One region of the Pseudomonas versuta genome, then DNA from elsewhere that is predicted to be linked to it. Evidence: riboswitches for the same ligand, from Rfam matches in the RefSeq annotation. Region 1 holds a riboswitch; the other holds the start of a gene.
What was found. Region 1 has a riboswitch for cobalamin ahead of cobW (cobalamin biosynthesis protein CobW). Riboswitches for the same ligand answer to the same signal wherever they lie in the genome.
Positions count from the first base shown of each region.

Region 2: another riboswitch for cobalamin. It lies ahead of cobO (cob(I)yrinic acid a,c-diamide adenosyltransferase); the one in region 1 lies ahead of cobW (cobalamin biosynthesis protein CobW).

Region 1 is NZ_CP012676.1:1,892,626-1,900,544, reverse strand. Features, by position in the region: gene cobN (cobaltochelatase subunit CobN) at 1-2,236, opposite strand, end outside; gene cobW (cobalamin biosynthesis protein CobW) at 2,240-3,310, opposite strand; cobalamin riboswitch at 3,404-3,601, opposite strand; gene AOC04_RS08460 (glycosyltransferase) at 3,786-5,078, shown strand; gene cobF (precorrin-6A synthase (deacetylating)) at 5,123-5,881, opposite strand; gene AOC04_RS08450 (AraC family transcriptional regulator) at 5,985-6,920, shown strand; gene AOC04_RS08445 (ABC transporter substrate-binding protein) at 7,061-7,919, shown strand, end outside.
Region 2 is NZ_CP012676.1:564,726-572,644, forward strand. Features, by position in the region: gene hda (DnaA regulatory inactivator Hda) at 169-873, shown strand; gene AOC04_RS02645 (C40 family peptidase) at 1,100-1,723, shown strand; gene AOC04_RS02650 (C40 family peptidase) at 1,869-2,408, shown strand; gene AOC04_RS02655 (PQQ-dependent sugar dehydrogenase) at 2,466-3,773, opposite strand; cobalamin riboswitch at 3,883-4,126, shown strand; gene cobO (cob(I)yrinic acid a,c-diamide adenosyltransferase) at 4,207-4,818, shown strand; gene AOC04_RS02665 (cobyrinate a,c-diamide synthase) at 4,829-6,142, shown strand; gene bluB (5,6-dimethylbenzimidazole synthase) at 6,139-6,789, shown strand; gene cbiB (adenosylcobinamide-phosphate synthase CbiB) at 6,786-7,694, shown strand; gene cobD (threonine-phosphate decarboxylase CobD) at 7,687-7,919, shown strand, end outside.

The DNA.
Region 1 (7,919 bases):
GCGGGTCAAATGCCAACTCAAAGGCTTTGGCCAGCGCCCGCAGCACACTGGATTGCGCCCCGCGACCGTCGCCACGGGGGATGCGCAGCAAGGCCAGCAGCGTGTCGATACGCAAACGGCCAGCGGGCGACTCACCGAAGATATGCAAACCGTCGCGGATCTGTGATTCCTTGAGATCGCACAGATAGGTATCCAGGCGTGGCAGCCAGATAGCCGCATCGGCATCGCTGTCGAGCTTTTCGTCCAGCTGCAACTCGCGGTCGATCCGGGTATCGCGTACCAGCTTGAGAATGTCGCGCTGTAATTCACGGGCCCGACGCGGGTCAAGCAGCTGCGCTTCGTAGTACTCGTCGGCCAGCAGCTCCAGGTCGCGCAAAGGACCATAGGTTTCAGCCCGGGTCAGCGGCGGCATCAAGTGATCGATGATCACCGCCTGAGTCCGGCGCTTGGCCTGGGCGCCCTCGCCCGGATCATTGACGATAAACGGGTAGACGTTGGGCATCGGGCCAAGAATTGCGTCCGGCCAGCATTGCTCCGACAGGCCCACGCCTTTGCCCGGCAACCACTCCAGGTTGCCATGCTTGCCCACATGCACCACCGCATGGGCGCCATAGGCGTTACGCAGCCAGAAGTAGAACGCCAGATAGCCGTGGGGCGGTACCAGATCGGGGTCGTGATACACCGCGCTGGCATCCACCTGATAGCCGCGGGCTGGTTGAATCCCGACAAACGTCAGACCAAAACGCAGACCCGCGACCATCAGCCGCCCGCTACGGAACATTGGATCGGTCTCTGGCATGCCCCAACGCTCAATCACGGCCTGGCGATTGGCCTCGGGCAAGCGATTGAACATCGTCCAGTACTCATCCAGCGCCAGGCTTTGCATGCAGGGGCGCAGGTCCCGACTGTCGAGGTCATTGCTGACCCCGCCGAGCAAGTCCTGAATCAGCGCAGTGCCGCTCTCGGGCAACCGGCAATCCAGCGGGTAACTCCGGGCCTGCAAAGCCCGCAGGATATTCAGCGCGGCGGCCGGCGTATCCAGCCCCACGCCATTGCCGATGCGACCGTCGCGAGTCGGATAGTTAGCCAGAATCAGCGCTATACGCTTTTGCGGGTTCGGCACCCGGGCCAGTTCGACCCAGCGCCGCGCCAGTTCTGCGACAAAGTCCATCCGTTGCGGTTGCGCCCGATAACACACCACGTCCGACTGGCTGCGCTCACTGCGCCAGGCCAGGTCTTTAAAACTGATCGGTCGACTGATAATCCGCCCGTCCAGTTCCGGCAGGGCAATGTGCATCGCCAGATCTCGCGGGCCAAGGCCCTGTTCGCTGTCGCGCCAGCCGGGCTCGTTGTCCTGGGCGCAAATGGCCTGAATGACCGGGATATTGCGCCGAAACGGTCGCAGGTGCGGCGCTTCGGGGCTCGACTGAGCAAAACCGGTGGTGTTGAGAATGACGGCGGCGTCGACCTCATCCAGCCAGTCCTCAACGTTCGCCAGGCACCCCGGCTCCTTGAGGCTGGCCACGGCAATCGGCAAGGGATTGAGGCCCGCGGCCTGCATACGCTGGCAAAACACATCGACGAACGCGGTATTGGCTGCCTGCAAGTGCGAGCGGTAGAACAGCAGCGCCGCCACCGGATATCCGGGTTGCCAGTCGGCCTGCCAGTCCTTGAGTTCAGGGCTGGCGTGCGCCGGGTGATAGATGGCGGTGCGGGGCAAGGTTCGCGGCGGCTCCCACGTGTAATCGCGGCCCAGCCACTGGGCGGCCAGGCAACGATAGAGCTGCAAGGCATTATGCAAACCGCCCTGGCGCAGAAAATGCCACAGACGCTCACCCTCACTGGCAGCCACTGTGCTCAGCGCGCTGAGTTCAGGGTCGGGGCGATCATCGCCCGGCACCAGAATCAGGGTGACGCCACGTTCGGCCAGTTGCATCAAGCGTTCAATGCCGTAGCGCCAGTAACCGATCCCGCCGTGCAATGACAGCAGGATCACTTTGGCGTGTTGCAGCACTTGATCGAAATACAGGTCGACCGAGCCGTGGTTCTGTACCTGCATCGGGTTTGCCAGACGCAGGCCAGGATAATTTTCAGGCAGCTGCTGCGCGGCTTGCGCCAGCAGTGCCAGGCTTGAATCACCGCTGCACAGGATCACCAGCTCGGCGGGGGTCTGGCCAAGGTCGGCAATGTTGTCGTCCGATACAAAGCCACCAGGCTGGGTCCTGAGCAAATGCATGGTTTAAGCGCTCAACGCTGTACGCAGAGTGGACTCGAGCAGTGCCGCGTCCAGATCCTGGCCAATCAGCACCAGCCGGGTGCTGCGAGTTTCGTCGCGGCCCCAGGCACGGTCGAAGTGCTTGTCAAAACGTGTACCCACGCCCTGAATCAGCAAACGCATCGGCTTGCCCGGGATAGCCGCAAAGCCTTTGACCCGCAGAATGCCGTGCTGGACCACCAGTTGAGTCAGGGCCTCCATCAATACGCGTTCTTCGCCTTCAGGCAGCTCGATGGAAATCGAATCGAAGGCATCGTGGTCATGATCATCGTGGTCATCATCACCGTCGTGGTGGTGATCGTGGTGGCTGTGACGGCCATCGATATGATCCTCGGAGCCGGCACCCAGGCCCAGCAACACATCCAGAGGCAAGCGGCCGCTGCTGGCTTCGATGACTTTCACCGCAGGTGGCAACTCTTCAGCGACTTCGGCACGCACCCGGGCCAGATCTTCAGGGCTGATCAGGTCGGCCTTGTTGAGGATCACCAGATCGGCGCTGGCCAACTGGTCAGCAAACAGCTCGTGCAGAGGCGACTCGTGGTCCAGATTCGGGTCGAGTTTGCGCTGGGCGTCGACCTGATCCGGGAACGCAGCAAAGGTACCGGCAGCCACAGCCGGGCTGTCGACTACGGTAATCACTGCATCAACCGTGCAGGCGCTGCGGATTTCCGGCCACTGGAATGCTTGCACCAGAGGTTTTGGCAGGGCCAGGCCAGAGGTTTCAATCAGGATATGGTCGATATCGCCGCGACGGGCGACCAGTTCGCGCATCACCGGGAAGAACTCTTCCTGCACGGTGCAGCACAGGCAGCCATTGGCCAGTTCATAAACGCGGCCGTTGGCTTCTTCTTCGGTACACCCGATGGTGCACTGCTTGAGGATTTCGCCGTCGATACCCAGTTCGCCGAACTCATTGACGATCACCGCAATACGGCGGCCCTGGGCGTTATCCAGCATGTGCCGCAGCAGCGTGGTTTTGCCCGAACCGAGAAAGCCGGTAACGATAGTGACAGGGATTTTGGCCAGTGTTTTCATCGGATGCCCTTTGGCAAGCGGCGGGCATACGGGACGACGACCGCAGGCTGTGCGCGGTCAGTCTTCGCCACCGGATCACCCCGCCCGGTTGAAGTAAGAATCTGTCACGAGGCAGGTCTCCTGGCTTACGGCGGGGTGCCAGCCTGAGCTGACGCCGACCCTGCGCCTTCCCGCTTGTCCAGCAGTGGCATTGCAAGGTCATTGACCGTTTACAGTTGCGGGGGCAGCCGCGGCATACCGCGTTCCCTTCTTAGCTTCGCGTAGCGAAGAACCTCGAACGCGCAAGGCTACGCAGTGCTTTGTAACAGGTCAATGTCATCCTGTGGGCGCTGGCATGTCAGCGCTAGATTCAACCCGGCGTGCAGGACCAATCATGGCGACCTGATCGCAGGTAAGCCAGCTCCGGCACATGATCAATGCAGTGCAGTGTTGTGTTCTAATTGCCGCCTTTTTTCAGCCTCAGACGGAACCGTCCATGTCGTCCCCTCGCCCAACCCACGTCCTGATCATTGGCTACGTGTGGCCCGAGCCTCGCTCTTCTGCGGCAGGCGGGCACATGATGCAAATCATCGAGAGTTTTTTGCAGCAAGGCTGGCAGATCACCTTCAGCAGCCCGGCCGGGGTTGGCGAGCACAAGGCTGACCTGGCAGTGCTGGGCATCGATGAAGTCGCAATCGAGCTTAATAACAGCAGTTTCGACACCTTCATCAGTGAGCTGGCCCCGGACATAGTGCTGTTCGACCGCTTCATGATGGAGGAACAGTTCGGCTGGCGGGTCGAGAAACATTGCCCGAATGCCTTGCGCGTCCTGGAAACCTCCGACTTGCAAAGCCTGCGTGACGCCCGTCATCTGCAACTGAAGGCACGGCTCAAGCAAGACCCGGAGCAGGATGACTTCAGCAGCCTGTTCGCCCCGGCGCAGCGTGCCACCTTTGAGCACATGGCCGATGCCGATCTGGCCCAACGGGAAATCGCCGCGATCTATCGCAGCGACCTGAACCTGATGATTTCCGAATACGAAATCGATCTGCTGGTGGAGCAATTCCAGGTGCCCGAGGCGCTGCTGCACTGGTGCCCGCTGATGGTTGACCGCGTCCCCGAACAGTTCGTGCCTTACGAGCAACGCCAGCATTTCTTGAGCATCGGTAACTTCCGCCATGCGCCGAACTGGGATGCCGTGCTATGGATGAAGACCCATATCTGGCCCTTGATCCGTCAGCAACTGCCGGCCGCCCAGCTGCATGTCTACGGTGCTTACACCCCGCCCAAAGCCACGGCACTGCACAACCCGGCCCAGGGTTTTCACGTACTCAACTGGGCCGAGGATGCCCTCGCCGTGATGAGCAGTGCACGCATCTGCCTGGCACCTTTGCGCTTTGGCGCCGGAATCAAAGGCAAGATCGCCGACGCCATGCTCTGCGGCACGCCTAACGTCACCACCCCGGTGGGCGCCGAAGGGATGCACGGCGACTTGCCGTGGGCCGGTGCCGTAGAACAGAGTGCCAGCGCCATTGCGCAGGCGGCCGTCGAGCTGTACCGCAACCCCCAGGCGTGGCAGCAAGCGCAACAGAACGGCCGGGCACTGCTGCAGGCGCGGTACCTGAACACCCTCCATGGCCCGGCACTGGTGCAACGCATCGAAGCCTGCCGCGCGGAGCTTGAACAGCACCGGCGCAACAACTTCACCGGGGCAATGTTGCGTCATCACCAGCACAAAAGTACCCAGTACATGTCGCAGTGGATCGAAGCCAAGAACCGCACACACTAACTGCCTACCCGGCCCCTGTAGGAGCGAGCTTGCTCGCGATGGCATCAGTGCGGTTTCGCTGACCGGCGCAGCAAATACGTATCCATGATCCAGCCCTTGCGCAACCTGGCTTGCTCACGGGTTTGCCGGATCTGCTCGCAGACATCTGCCAGCTTGCCGGCAATCAGGATCTCGTCCGCAGTACCGATATAGGCGCCCCAGTAAATATCCAGGTCCTCATGGACAAACGCCTGGAACGCGCAATGGGCATCGAGCATCACCACTACATTGTCCAGGTCCTCGGCCACCAGTCGCCGCCCCGTCGTAATACGGATCGGCTGACCAATGTCATTGAGCGCCACTCGATGGCGGGCCACCAACGCCTGCACGCTGCTGATACCGGGAATCACCTCATAGTCGAACGCGGTGCAGCCATTGGCCCGCACCCGGTCCAGAATGCGCAAGGTGCTGTCATACAGGGCCGGCTCGCCCCAGAGCAAAAAAGCCCCGCACTCGCCCTCCCCCAATTCGTCCTCGATCAGCCGCGCAAACAATTCGGCCCGCTGTTCATGCCAGTCTTCAACTCCCTGGGTGTAAGACAGGGTTGTGCTGTCGCGCTTCGGATCGCGGACCTGAACCACCCGATAACCCGGCTCACGGATATAACGCTCGCAAATCTCAAGGCGCAGCCGCACCAGGTCGTCAGTGGTTTTACCCTTGTCCAGCACAAAGAACACCGAGGTTCGGTTCAGGGCCTGAATCGCCTGTACGGTGATCTGCTGCGGGTCTCCGGAGCCCATGCCGATCAATAACAGTGTTTTCATCGTGTCTTATCCTTGAACAGGCAGGAAATAGAGCCGCGGCTGGCAGGAATATTCAAAAGGCAGCATGATCAGCCCCATAACAAGACTACCAGCGGCCAAGCCCATGACACGTCCCGCCAGAGCTACAGACCCTTCATACGAATTGATGGACGACCACAATGGCCTGTCGATTATCTACCGCCAGCATGGTTTCCCCTGCCCGCTGGTGCGCTGGCATTTCCACAAGGAGTACGAACTGCACCTGATTGTGGCCAGCAGCGGCAAAGTATTTGTAGGCGACTATATCGGCAACTTCTACCCCGAGACGCTGTTCCTCACCGGCCCCAACCTGCCCCACAACTGGATCAGCCAGGTGGCCGAAGATGAAGTGGTGCCGACCCGCGACATGCTGGTCAACTTCACCGATGAGCTGCTGGGCAGCGCCGCCTCGGTCTTTACCGAGCTCAAGGGCCTCACGCCGATGCTGGAACGGGCACAGTACGGCATTGAATTTCACTGCAAAGCCACCATCCGCAGAGCCATGGCGCTGATGCAGACCATCGCCAGTGCCACCGGAGTGACCCGCCTCGGGCATTTTTTGATTCTGATGCAGCTGCTGGCGGACTGTGACGACTATCAACTGTTGTCCGGCGTCACCTCAGGCAATCTGGCCGACGAACACACCATTGACCGTACCAACCGCGCCGTGGATTACATCTTCAGCCACTATGCCCGGGAGCTGACCCTTGAAGAAGTCGCCGACTACATGGGCATGAAACCCACCTACTTTTCCAGGGTATTCAAGCAAGCCACGGGGCGCTGTTTTATCGAGTTCGTCAATCGCCTGCGTATCAGCAAGTCCTGCGAACTACTGGCCGATGGGCGAAAAGCGGTGACTGACGTGTGTTTTGAGTCGGGTTTCAGCAATATTTCCAACTTCAACCGTCGCTTTCAGCAACTTAAAGGCATGACCCCGTCCCACTACCGCCGCCTGGCCGTGCAGCGTTTGACCGAGCAAAACCTGCCGGTGCTGAGCGAACGCCTGCGCAGTGCAAAATAGTATCGGTACGAGTGCTACCAGTGATTTGTCACGCCGGTGATTGAGGGCTGTAATCCGCCCTATGCGCTCGCTTGAGCGGGCAGCCATAAAAACAATAACCGTCCTTCACGGCCGCCTTGGTCGATGAAGTGGAGTGCTCAATGAATATTCCTGTCAAAGCGTTATGTGTGGCCATGTGCATGACCCTCAGCGGTATCAGCCTGGGCGCGCAAACCCTGACCATTGCGACGGTCAACAACAGCGACATGATCCGCATGCAAAAGCTGTCGAAAACTTTCGAGAGCGAACACCCGGATATCAAGCTCAACTGGGTGGTGCTGGAAGAAAACGTGCTGCGCCAACGCCTCACCACAGACATTGCCACCCAGGGCGGCCAGTTCGATGTGCTGACCATCGGCATGTACGAAGCCGCACTTTGGGGTGCCAAGGGCTGGCTGGAGCCGATGAACGATCTGCCAGCGTCCTACGCCATTGAAGATGTATTTCCCTCGGTACGCGATGGCCTGTCAGTCAAGGGCACGCTCTACGCCCTGCCGTTTTATGCCGAAAGCTCGATGACCTACTACCGTACTGACTTGTTCAAGGAAGCCGGGCTGACCATGCCCGAGCACCCGACCTGGGAACAGATTGCAGAATTCGCCAAAACCCTGAACAAACCCGAAAAAGAGCAATACGGTATTTGCCTGCGTGGCAAAGCGGGCTGGGGTGAAAACATGGCGCTGATCAGCACCATCGCCAATGCCTACGGCGCGCGCTGGTTCGATGAGAAGTGGCAGCCCGAGTTCACCGGCCCGGAGTGGAAGAACGCCCTCAACTTTTACGTCAACACCATGAAAGCCGCAGGCCCCCCGGGCGCCACCAGCAACGGCTTCAACGAGAACCTGGCCCTGTTCAACAGCGGCAAATGTGCGATCTGGGTCGACGCCAGCGTTGCCGGTTCATTTGTCACCGACCCGACCCAGAGCAAGGTGGCCGATCATGTCGGCTTTACCTTCGCCC
Region 2 (7,919 bases), 1.3 Mb from region 1:
CACGTCAATTTGCCTGCCCTCAAGAAAAAGCTCATGCAATCCAGTACGTTAACGCAAACCTTTGATTTTGTTCGTGGTCTGTTACATTGTGCGCCCGGCTACACGGGTATAAACTTTGCAAACTTTACACAGAGGCCACTAACGGTTCGTTTGAACTGTTCAGTCAGCATGAAACCGATTCAGCTGCCCCTAGGTGTGCGTCTGCGTGATGACGCTACCTTCATAAACTACTATCCAGGCGCCAATGCCGCTGCACTAGGCTATGTCGAACGTCTGTGCGAAGCCGACGCCGGCTGGACAGAAAGTCTGATCTATCTTTGGGGCAAGCAGGGCGTAGGCCGTACGCACTTGCTACAGGCGGCCTGCCTGCGCTTTGAACAGATGGGTGAGCCGGCCGTGTATCTGCCGCTGGCCGAGCTGCAGGATCGCGGCATTGAAATCCTCGACAACCTTGAACAGTACGAGCTGGTGTGCCTGGATGACTTGCAGGCGGTGGCCGGGCGTGCCGACTGGGAAGAAGCGCTGTTTCACCTGTTCAATCGTCTGCGTGACAGCGGGCGCCGCCTGTTGATCGCTGCTTCGGCGTCACCCCGTGAATTGCCGATCAAGCTGGCCGACCTCAAATCACGTCTCACCATGGCTCTGGTTTTCCAGATGCGCCCTTTATCTGACGAAGACAAGTTGCGCGCCTTGCAATTGCGTGCATCGCGCCGGGGGCTGCACCTGACGGATGAAGTGGGGCATTTTATCCTCACTCGAGGCACCCGCAGCATGAGCGCCCTGTTCGATCTGCTCGAGCGGCTCGATCAGGCGTCTTTGCAAGCGCAACGCAAGCTGACCATTCCCTTCTTGAAAGAAACCCTCGGCTGGTAACACGGCCCCTGCAGTTTTTTCGCTGTTTCAGGGTGTTTAGACAACTTTCAGGCGCCAGAAAACCGCGCCGTACAGGGGCTGTACGCGCAAAATCGATTGTCAGGGGTGTAAAGCCTTAGATGTCATGACAAAACCACCAAGTCACATTTGGATCGATTGAATTTGCAAATGAGGATCATAGAAGGCATAGTCTCGGCTACTTTTCTTACAAGCCACGGTCGTGCCCATGCTAAAGCGCTTCGCACCCCTCGTGCCTCTCGCACTCGTTACCCTGTTGTTTGGCTGCGCTGCTCACACGCCAGTGTCACAGCAAGTTGTCGATCAGCAGGTTCAAAAGTCATCTTCATCCCGGTCTTCCGCTATTTATCAGGAAGAACTGGCGACTGAAAAAGAACTGGCCCAGTTCTCTGCCAACAACAAACCTTACGAATTGCCAGCCCTGGCTGACAGCATTCTTGAGCGTGGCATGTCCTTGATCGGTACCCGTTACCGTTTTGGCGGCACCTCTGAGGCGGGCTTTGATTGCAGCGGGTTCATCGGATACCTGTTCAAGGAAGAAGCGGGCATGCAATTGCCGCGTTCTACCCGCGAAATGATCAACGTAAATGCACCGCTGGTCGCACGAAATAACCTTAAGCCGGGTGATTTGCTGTTCTTCAGCACCAATGGTCGTGGCCGGGTCAGCCATGCCGGGATTTACCTGGGCGATGACCAGTTTATCCACTCCAGCAGCCGCCGCAGCGGTGGGGTCCGGATAGATAGCCTGGGCGATACCTACTGGAACAAGACCTTTATTGAAGCCAAGCGTGCATTGGCGATGGCGCCTTCAAGCGTAGTTGCGCGCAAGTAAAGTTAAAGTCTTACTTGAAGTTTGGCATCTAAGGTCTAGAATTCGGTCGCATAGTTAAATTCCTGAAGCCGCGAAGGTGTCCCCTCTCGCGGCTTTGGGTTTCGCGGCCACAGTAGCCGTATCCAGAATCAGGAACATTCTGTTTATGTCGACCATGGCCCGCGTTGCCCTTTTGACCTTAGCATCACTGCTTGGTGCCTGTGCCAGCCACACACCGCCACCCCCCGTGGTTCAAAAGCAGGTCGTATTCTCCAACACCCCTGAAGACACTTCGCCGATTGCCGCGGATGTACTGTTTCGCGCCTTGGGTCTGGTGGGCACGCCCTATCGCTGGGGCGGTAATACCCCGGACTCAGGTTTTGATTGCAGTGGATTGATCAAGTACGTCTACAACGACGCCGCCGGAATTTCTTTGCCGCGCACCACCCGCGAGATGATCGTGATGCGGGCGCAGAGTGTGGGCAAAGACAAGTTGCAAACCGGTGACCTGCTATTTTTTGCCACCAGTGGTGGTTCGCAGGTCAGTCATGCGGGGATTTATGTGGGGGAGGGCCGCTTTGTGCATGCGCCTGCAACGGGCGGCACGGTCAAGCTGGACAGTCTGAACAAAGCCTACTGGCAGAAAGCTTATCTGAACGCCAAGCGCGTACTGCCGACTGAGCAGCATCTGGCGCACAACCCGTAATCGAAAGCCGAACCTGCAGGAGCGAGCTTGCTTGCCAGCAACCCCGCTCCTGCTGTTTTATTTCCCTGACACGCGCCAGATCTTGTTGCCGACATCATCTGCTACCAGCAGATCCCCCTGTTTATCAATCACGACTCCCACCGGACGGCCCATGGCTTTTTCATCGGCATTGAGAAAACCGGTCAGCACGTCCACCGGCAGGCCTTTGGGTTTGCCATCAGCGAACGGTACGAAGATCACTTTATAACCACTGTGGGGTTTACGGTTCCAGGATCCGTGCTGGCCAATAAATGCGCCTTGCGTAAATCCGGGCAGTTTGCTGCCTTCAGCAAAGCTGAGCCCCAGTGAGGCTGTATGCGGACCTACGGCATAGTCCGGTGCAATGGCTTTGGCCACCAGCTCCGGGTTTTGCGGGTTGACCCGTGCATCCACGTGTTGCCCGTAGTAGCTGTAAGGCCAGCCATAAAAGCCGCCATCCTGTACCGAAGTGATGTAGTCAGGCACCAGATCGCTGCCGATTTCGTCGCGCTCGTTAACCGCGGTCCAGAGTTTGCCGGTCACGGGCTCCCAGTCCATGCCGTTGGGGTTGCGCAAGCCTGAGGCGAAGATGCGGTGACTGCCGGTAGCAGGGTCCACTTCCCAGATCGCGGCGCGACCTTCTTCCTTGTCCAGGCCGTTCTCACCCACGTTGCTGTTGGAACCCACGCTCACATACAGTTTTTTGCCGTCGCGGCTGGCGATGACGTTCTTAGTCCAGTGATGGTTCAACGGGCCGCCGGGCAGATCGACGACTTTGACCGGCTGGGCGGTGATGGATTGCTCTGCGGCTTTATACGGGAAACGCAGTAGCTTGTCGGCGTCAGCGACATACAGATCATTACCCACCAGGGTCATGCCGAACGGGGAGTTAAGGTTGTCGATGAACACTGTGCGAGTGTCCGCCACACCGTCATGGTTGCTGTCGCGCAGCAGCGTGATCCGGTTGGCGCTCGGGACAGCGGCACCGGCCCGGCCCATGACTTTCTCCATCACCCAGCCACGGATACCTTTGCTGTCATCCGGCTTGGGCGGTGCATTGGTTTCTGCCACCAGCACATCACCGTTAGGTAATACGTAGAGCCAGCGTGGATGGTCGAGGCCTTCGGCGAAGGCGGTAACTTTCAGGCCCTGGGCAGCAGTCGGGGTGGCGCCCTCGGCCCAGCCTATGGCTGGCGCGATGTTGACCGTCGGAATCAGCGTCTTGTTCGGCTCCGGCAGTTTTGGCGAAGGGCCGGTGCCATCGACCACTTGCAGGGTCGAGCTCTCGCCGCAGGCGGCCAATCCTGCTGCAAGTATGATGACAACAGCGTGCTGGCGCTTGAGCATGAAAATCTCCATTGGTTCTTGGGCTTGTTAGTCATAGAGGAGCGTAGCTGCTCAAAGGTTCAAGTCGCTGCAGCCAGCTTTAATTGACGCTCCACCCCCAACCCTCTAACCTTCGCGGCTTGTTTCAGGTGCTCTGTGGCCACAGGTCGACAGGGTGAAACAGGGAAGCCGGTGAGGGCGTGTTTGATCCACACAACCGCTTTGATCCCGGCGCTGCCCCCGCAACGGTAAATGAGTAAAAACTGCGCTCAATGTCACTGTGTTTGCACACGGGAAGGCGCGTGGTCAGGGTTGCTCTGTTCAGGAGTATCCCGCTTGTGAGCCCGGAGACCGGCCTGATCCATCCAACACCTCGCGGCGGGCGATGGTGTGCTTTTTGTTGCAATGTCCCCCGCCTCCCGTTTGCATGATTGAGCCCCAACGGAGAGCTGCCATGAACGAATCCCCCGAACGCGACGAACGTCATCAGGCGCGCATGCTGCGCAAAAAAGCCGTTATGGATGAGCGCATTGCCAGCGCCCCTAACGAATGTGGGTTGCTGCTGGTACTGACCGGCAACGGCAAAGGCAAAAGCAGTTCGGCCTTTGGCATGCTGGCACGGGCCATGGGCCACGGCATGCAGTGCGGCGTGGTGCAGTTTATCAAGGGTCGCAACAGCACCGGCGAAGAGATTTTCTTCCGCCGTTTCCCTGAGCAAGTGCGCTACCACGTAATGGGCGAAGGCTTTACCTGGGAAACCCAGGACCGCCAGCGTGATATCGCCGCTGCCGAGGCCGCATGGGAAGTGTCCCGCGAGATGCTGCGCGACCCGTCCATCGGTCTGGTGGTGCTGGATGAACTGAATATCGCGCTCAAGCACGGCTATCTCGACCTGGAGCAAGTGCTGAGCGATCTGCAAGCCCGCCCGCCGATGCAGCATGTACTGGTCACCGGACGCGGCGCTAAACCCGAACTGATAGACCTGGCCGATACGGTGACTGAAATGGGTGTGATCAAACACGCCTTCCAGTCCGGTATCAAAGCCCAGAAAGGCATCGAATTGTGAGTGTTCAAGCATGAGAGAGTCGCGTCATTGCCCGGCGGTATTGATCGCCGCACCGGCCTCGGGCCAGGGCAAGACCACCGTCACCGCCGCCCTGGCCCGATTGCATCGCAATCAAGGGCGCAAGGTACGGGTATTCAAGTGTGGTCCGGATTTTCTCGATCCCATGATCCTCGAGCGCGCCAGCGGAGCGCCGGTATATCAGGTGGATTTGTGGATGGTGGGCGCCGATGAAAGTCGCCGCTTGCTGTGGGAAGCCGCAGGGGAAGCGGACCTGATTCTGATTGAAGGGGTCATGGGTCTGTTCGACGGTACGCCGTCCAGCGCTGATCTGGCACGTCATTTTGGCGTGCCGGTGTTGGGCGTGATCGATGGCACTGCCATGGCCCAGACCTTTGGCGCGCTGGCACTGGGCCTGGCGCGCTATCAGCCGGACTTGCCGTTTGCCGGCGTGCTGGCCAACCGTGTCGGCACCGTGCGCCATGCGCAGTTGTTGGAGGGGAGCCTGACTGAAGGCTTGCGCTGGTACGGCGCACTGTCTCGTGAAACCGCCATCGAACTGCCAAGTCGGCATCTGGGCCTGGTCCAGGCCAGCGAGTTGAATGATCTGGATGCGCGCCTTGATGCGGCGGCCGATGCCCTGGCCAGCACCTGTGAGGTAGCGCTGCCACCGGCGGTGGCGTTCGCTGCACCGCAGCTGGTAACAGCCGAGCCGTTATTGGCCGGGGTGCGCATTGCCGTGGCGCGCGATGAGGCTTTCGCCTTCACCTATGGCGCGAGCCTGGCGCTGTTGCGTGACATGGGCGCCGAACTGCTGTTCTTCTCGCCGATTCACGATGAGCGCTTGCCCGAGGTCGACAGTCTGTATTTGCCGGGCGGTTACCCTGAACTGCATCACCTTGAGTTGTCGCGCAATACGCCGATGCTGGAGGCTATTCGCGCGCACCACGGGGCGGGCAAGCCATTGCTCGCCGAGTGTGGCGGGATGCTCTATTTGCTGGATGCCCTGACCGACGTTGAAGGCCAACGTGCCGAGCTGGTGGGGCTGCTGGCCGGTGAAGCAACCATGCAAAAGCGTCTGGCAGCGCTGGCGCTACAGGCTGTCGAGATGCCCGAAGGCTTGCTGCGCGGTCACACCTATCATCACTCGCTGACCACCACCGACCTTGTACCGATCGCCCGGGGGCTGAGCCCCAATGGCGGGCGTGGCGCTGAAGCGGTGTATCGCGACGGGCGGATGACCGCGTCTTATGTGCACTTTTACTTTCCGTCCAATCCCCAGGCCATTGCCGCGTTGTTCGCGCCCTGTGCCGTGAAGGTGCCATGAGCGACAACGCATTTAGTCCTGATGAGCGAGCTGCTGTTTATCGAGCCATAGCCGAGCGACGCGATATGCGTCACTTCAGCGGTGGCACGGTGGCTCCTCAACTGTTATCACGTCTGCTTGAAGCCGCGCATCAGGCGCCCAGTGTGGGCCTGATGCAACCCTGGCGGTTTATCCGCATCAGCGACCGCCAGTTGCGCGGCAAGGTCCAGGCTCTGGTCGAAGAGGAGCGGGTGCGCACCGCTCAAGCGCTGGGTGAGCGTTCCGATGAATTCATGACCCTCAAGGTCGAGGGCATCAACGATTGTGCCGAGGTGTTGGTGGCCGCGTTGATGGACGATCGCGAGAAGCACATCTTCGGTCGCCGGACGCTGCCGGAAATGGACATGGCATCGTTGTCGTGTGCGATCCAAAACCTGTGGCTGGCCGCCAGGGTCGAGGGGCTGGGCATGGGCTGGGTGTCGCTGTTTGATCCTTTGGCGCTGGCTGACCTGCTGGGTTTACCCGCTGGTGCCAAGCCGCTGGCCGTGTTGTGTCTGGGCCCGGTCGAGCGCTTTTATCCAGCACCTATGCTGGTGATGGAGGGATGGGCGAAAGCGCGTCCACTGAGCGAACTGGTTTATGAGAATTATTGGGGAGTGAGTCCATGAGTGTGGCGTTGCTGTGCGTTGCCGGGGTGGCGCTGGATGCGTTGTTCGGTGAGCCCAAACGCTGGCATCCGCTGGTTGCGTTTGGCCGGATGGCTGACCGTATCGAGCAACGTTTCAATTCCGGCGGTCGTGGCTGGCGCAGCCATGGCGTGACAGCCTGGGTGCTGGCAGTGCTGCCGTTGACGATTCTGGCAACAGCCTTGTCATGGCTGCCTTATATCGGCTGGCTGGTGGACATTCTGGCGCTGTATTGCGCGCTGGGCATGCGCAGTCTGGGTGAGCACGTGCAGCCGGTGGCGCAAGCCCTGCGCAGCAATGACCTGGAAGAGGCCCGTACCCGGGTCGGCTACCTGGTCAGTCGCCAGACCAGCGAACTGGACTCCACGCAAGTGGCCCGCGCGGCCACGGAATCGGTCCTGGAGAACGGCAGTGATGCAGTGTTCGCCGCCCTGTTCTGGTTTGTCGTAGCCGGCGCACCGGGGGTAGTGCTCTATCGTTTGAGTAATACGCTGGATGCGATGTGGGGCTATCGCAACGAACGCTTTGAGCGTTTTGGCTGGGCGGCTGCGCGGATCGACGATGTGCTGAATTATATTCCGGCACGGTTGGTGGCGTTGACCTACGCCGTGTTGGGTAATACCCGGCTGGCCTTGAAATGCTGGCGCAAGCAGGCGCCGCAATGGGACAGCCCCAATGCGGGCCCGGTTATGGCCTCGGGCGCGGGGGCTCTGGGGGTGGAGTTGGGCGGCCCGGCGATTTACCACGGCGAACTGCATGAACGCACGCAATTGGGCGAAGGTCCTCAGGCGGATGCCGACGCGATTGATCGCGGCTGGCAGTTGGTGCAGCGTGGCGTATGGCTGTGGTTATTGATCCTGTGTGTAGGGAGTGAATTCTATGCTTGAGCACGGCGGACGTTTACGTCAGGCAGTTCTGAACTACGGCATTGCCGAGGCGGACTGGCTGGACTTGTCCAGTGGCCTGGCGCCCTGGCCGTTTGCGATTCCTGCGATTGATGAGCGGGCCTGGGCGCGCTTGCCGGAAACCGACGACGGGCTTGAGCACGCAGCTTGCGCTTATTACGGGGCACCGAACGTGTTGCCGGTGCCGGGTTCGCAGTGCGCTATTCA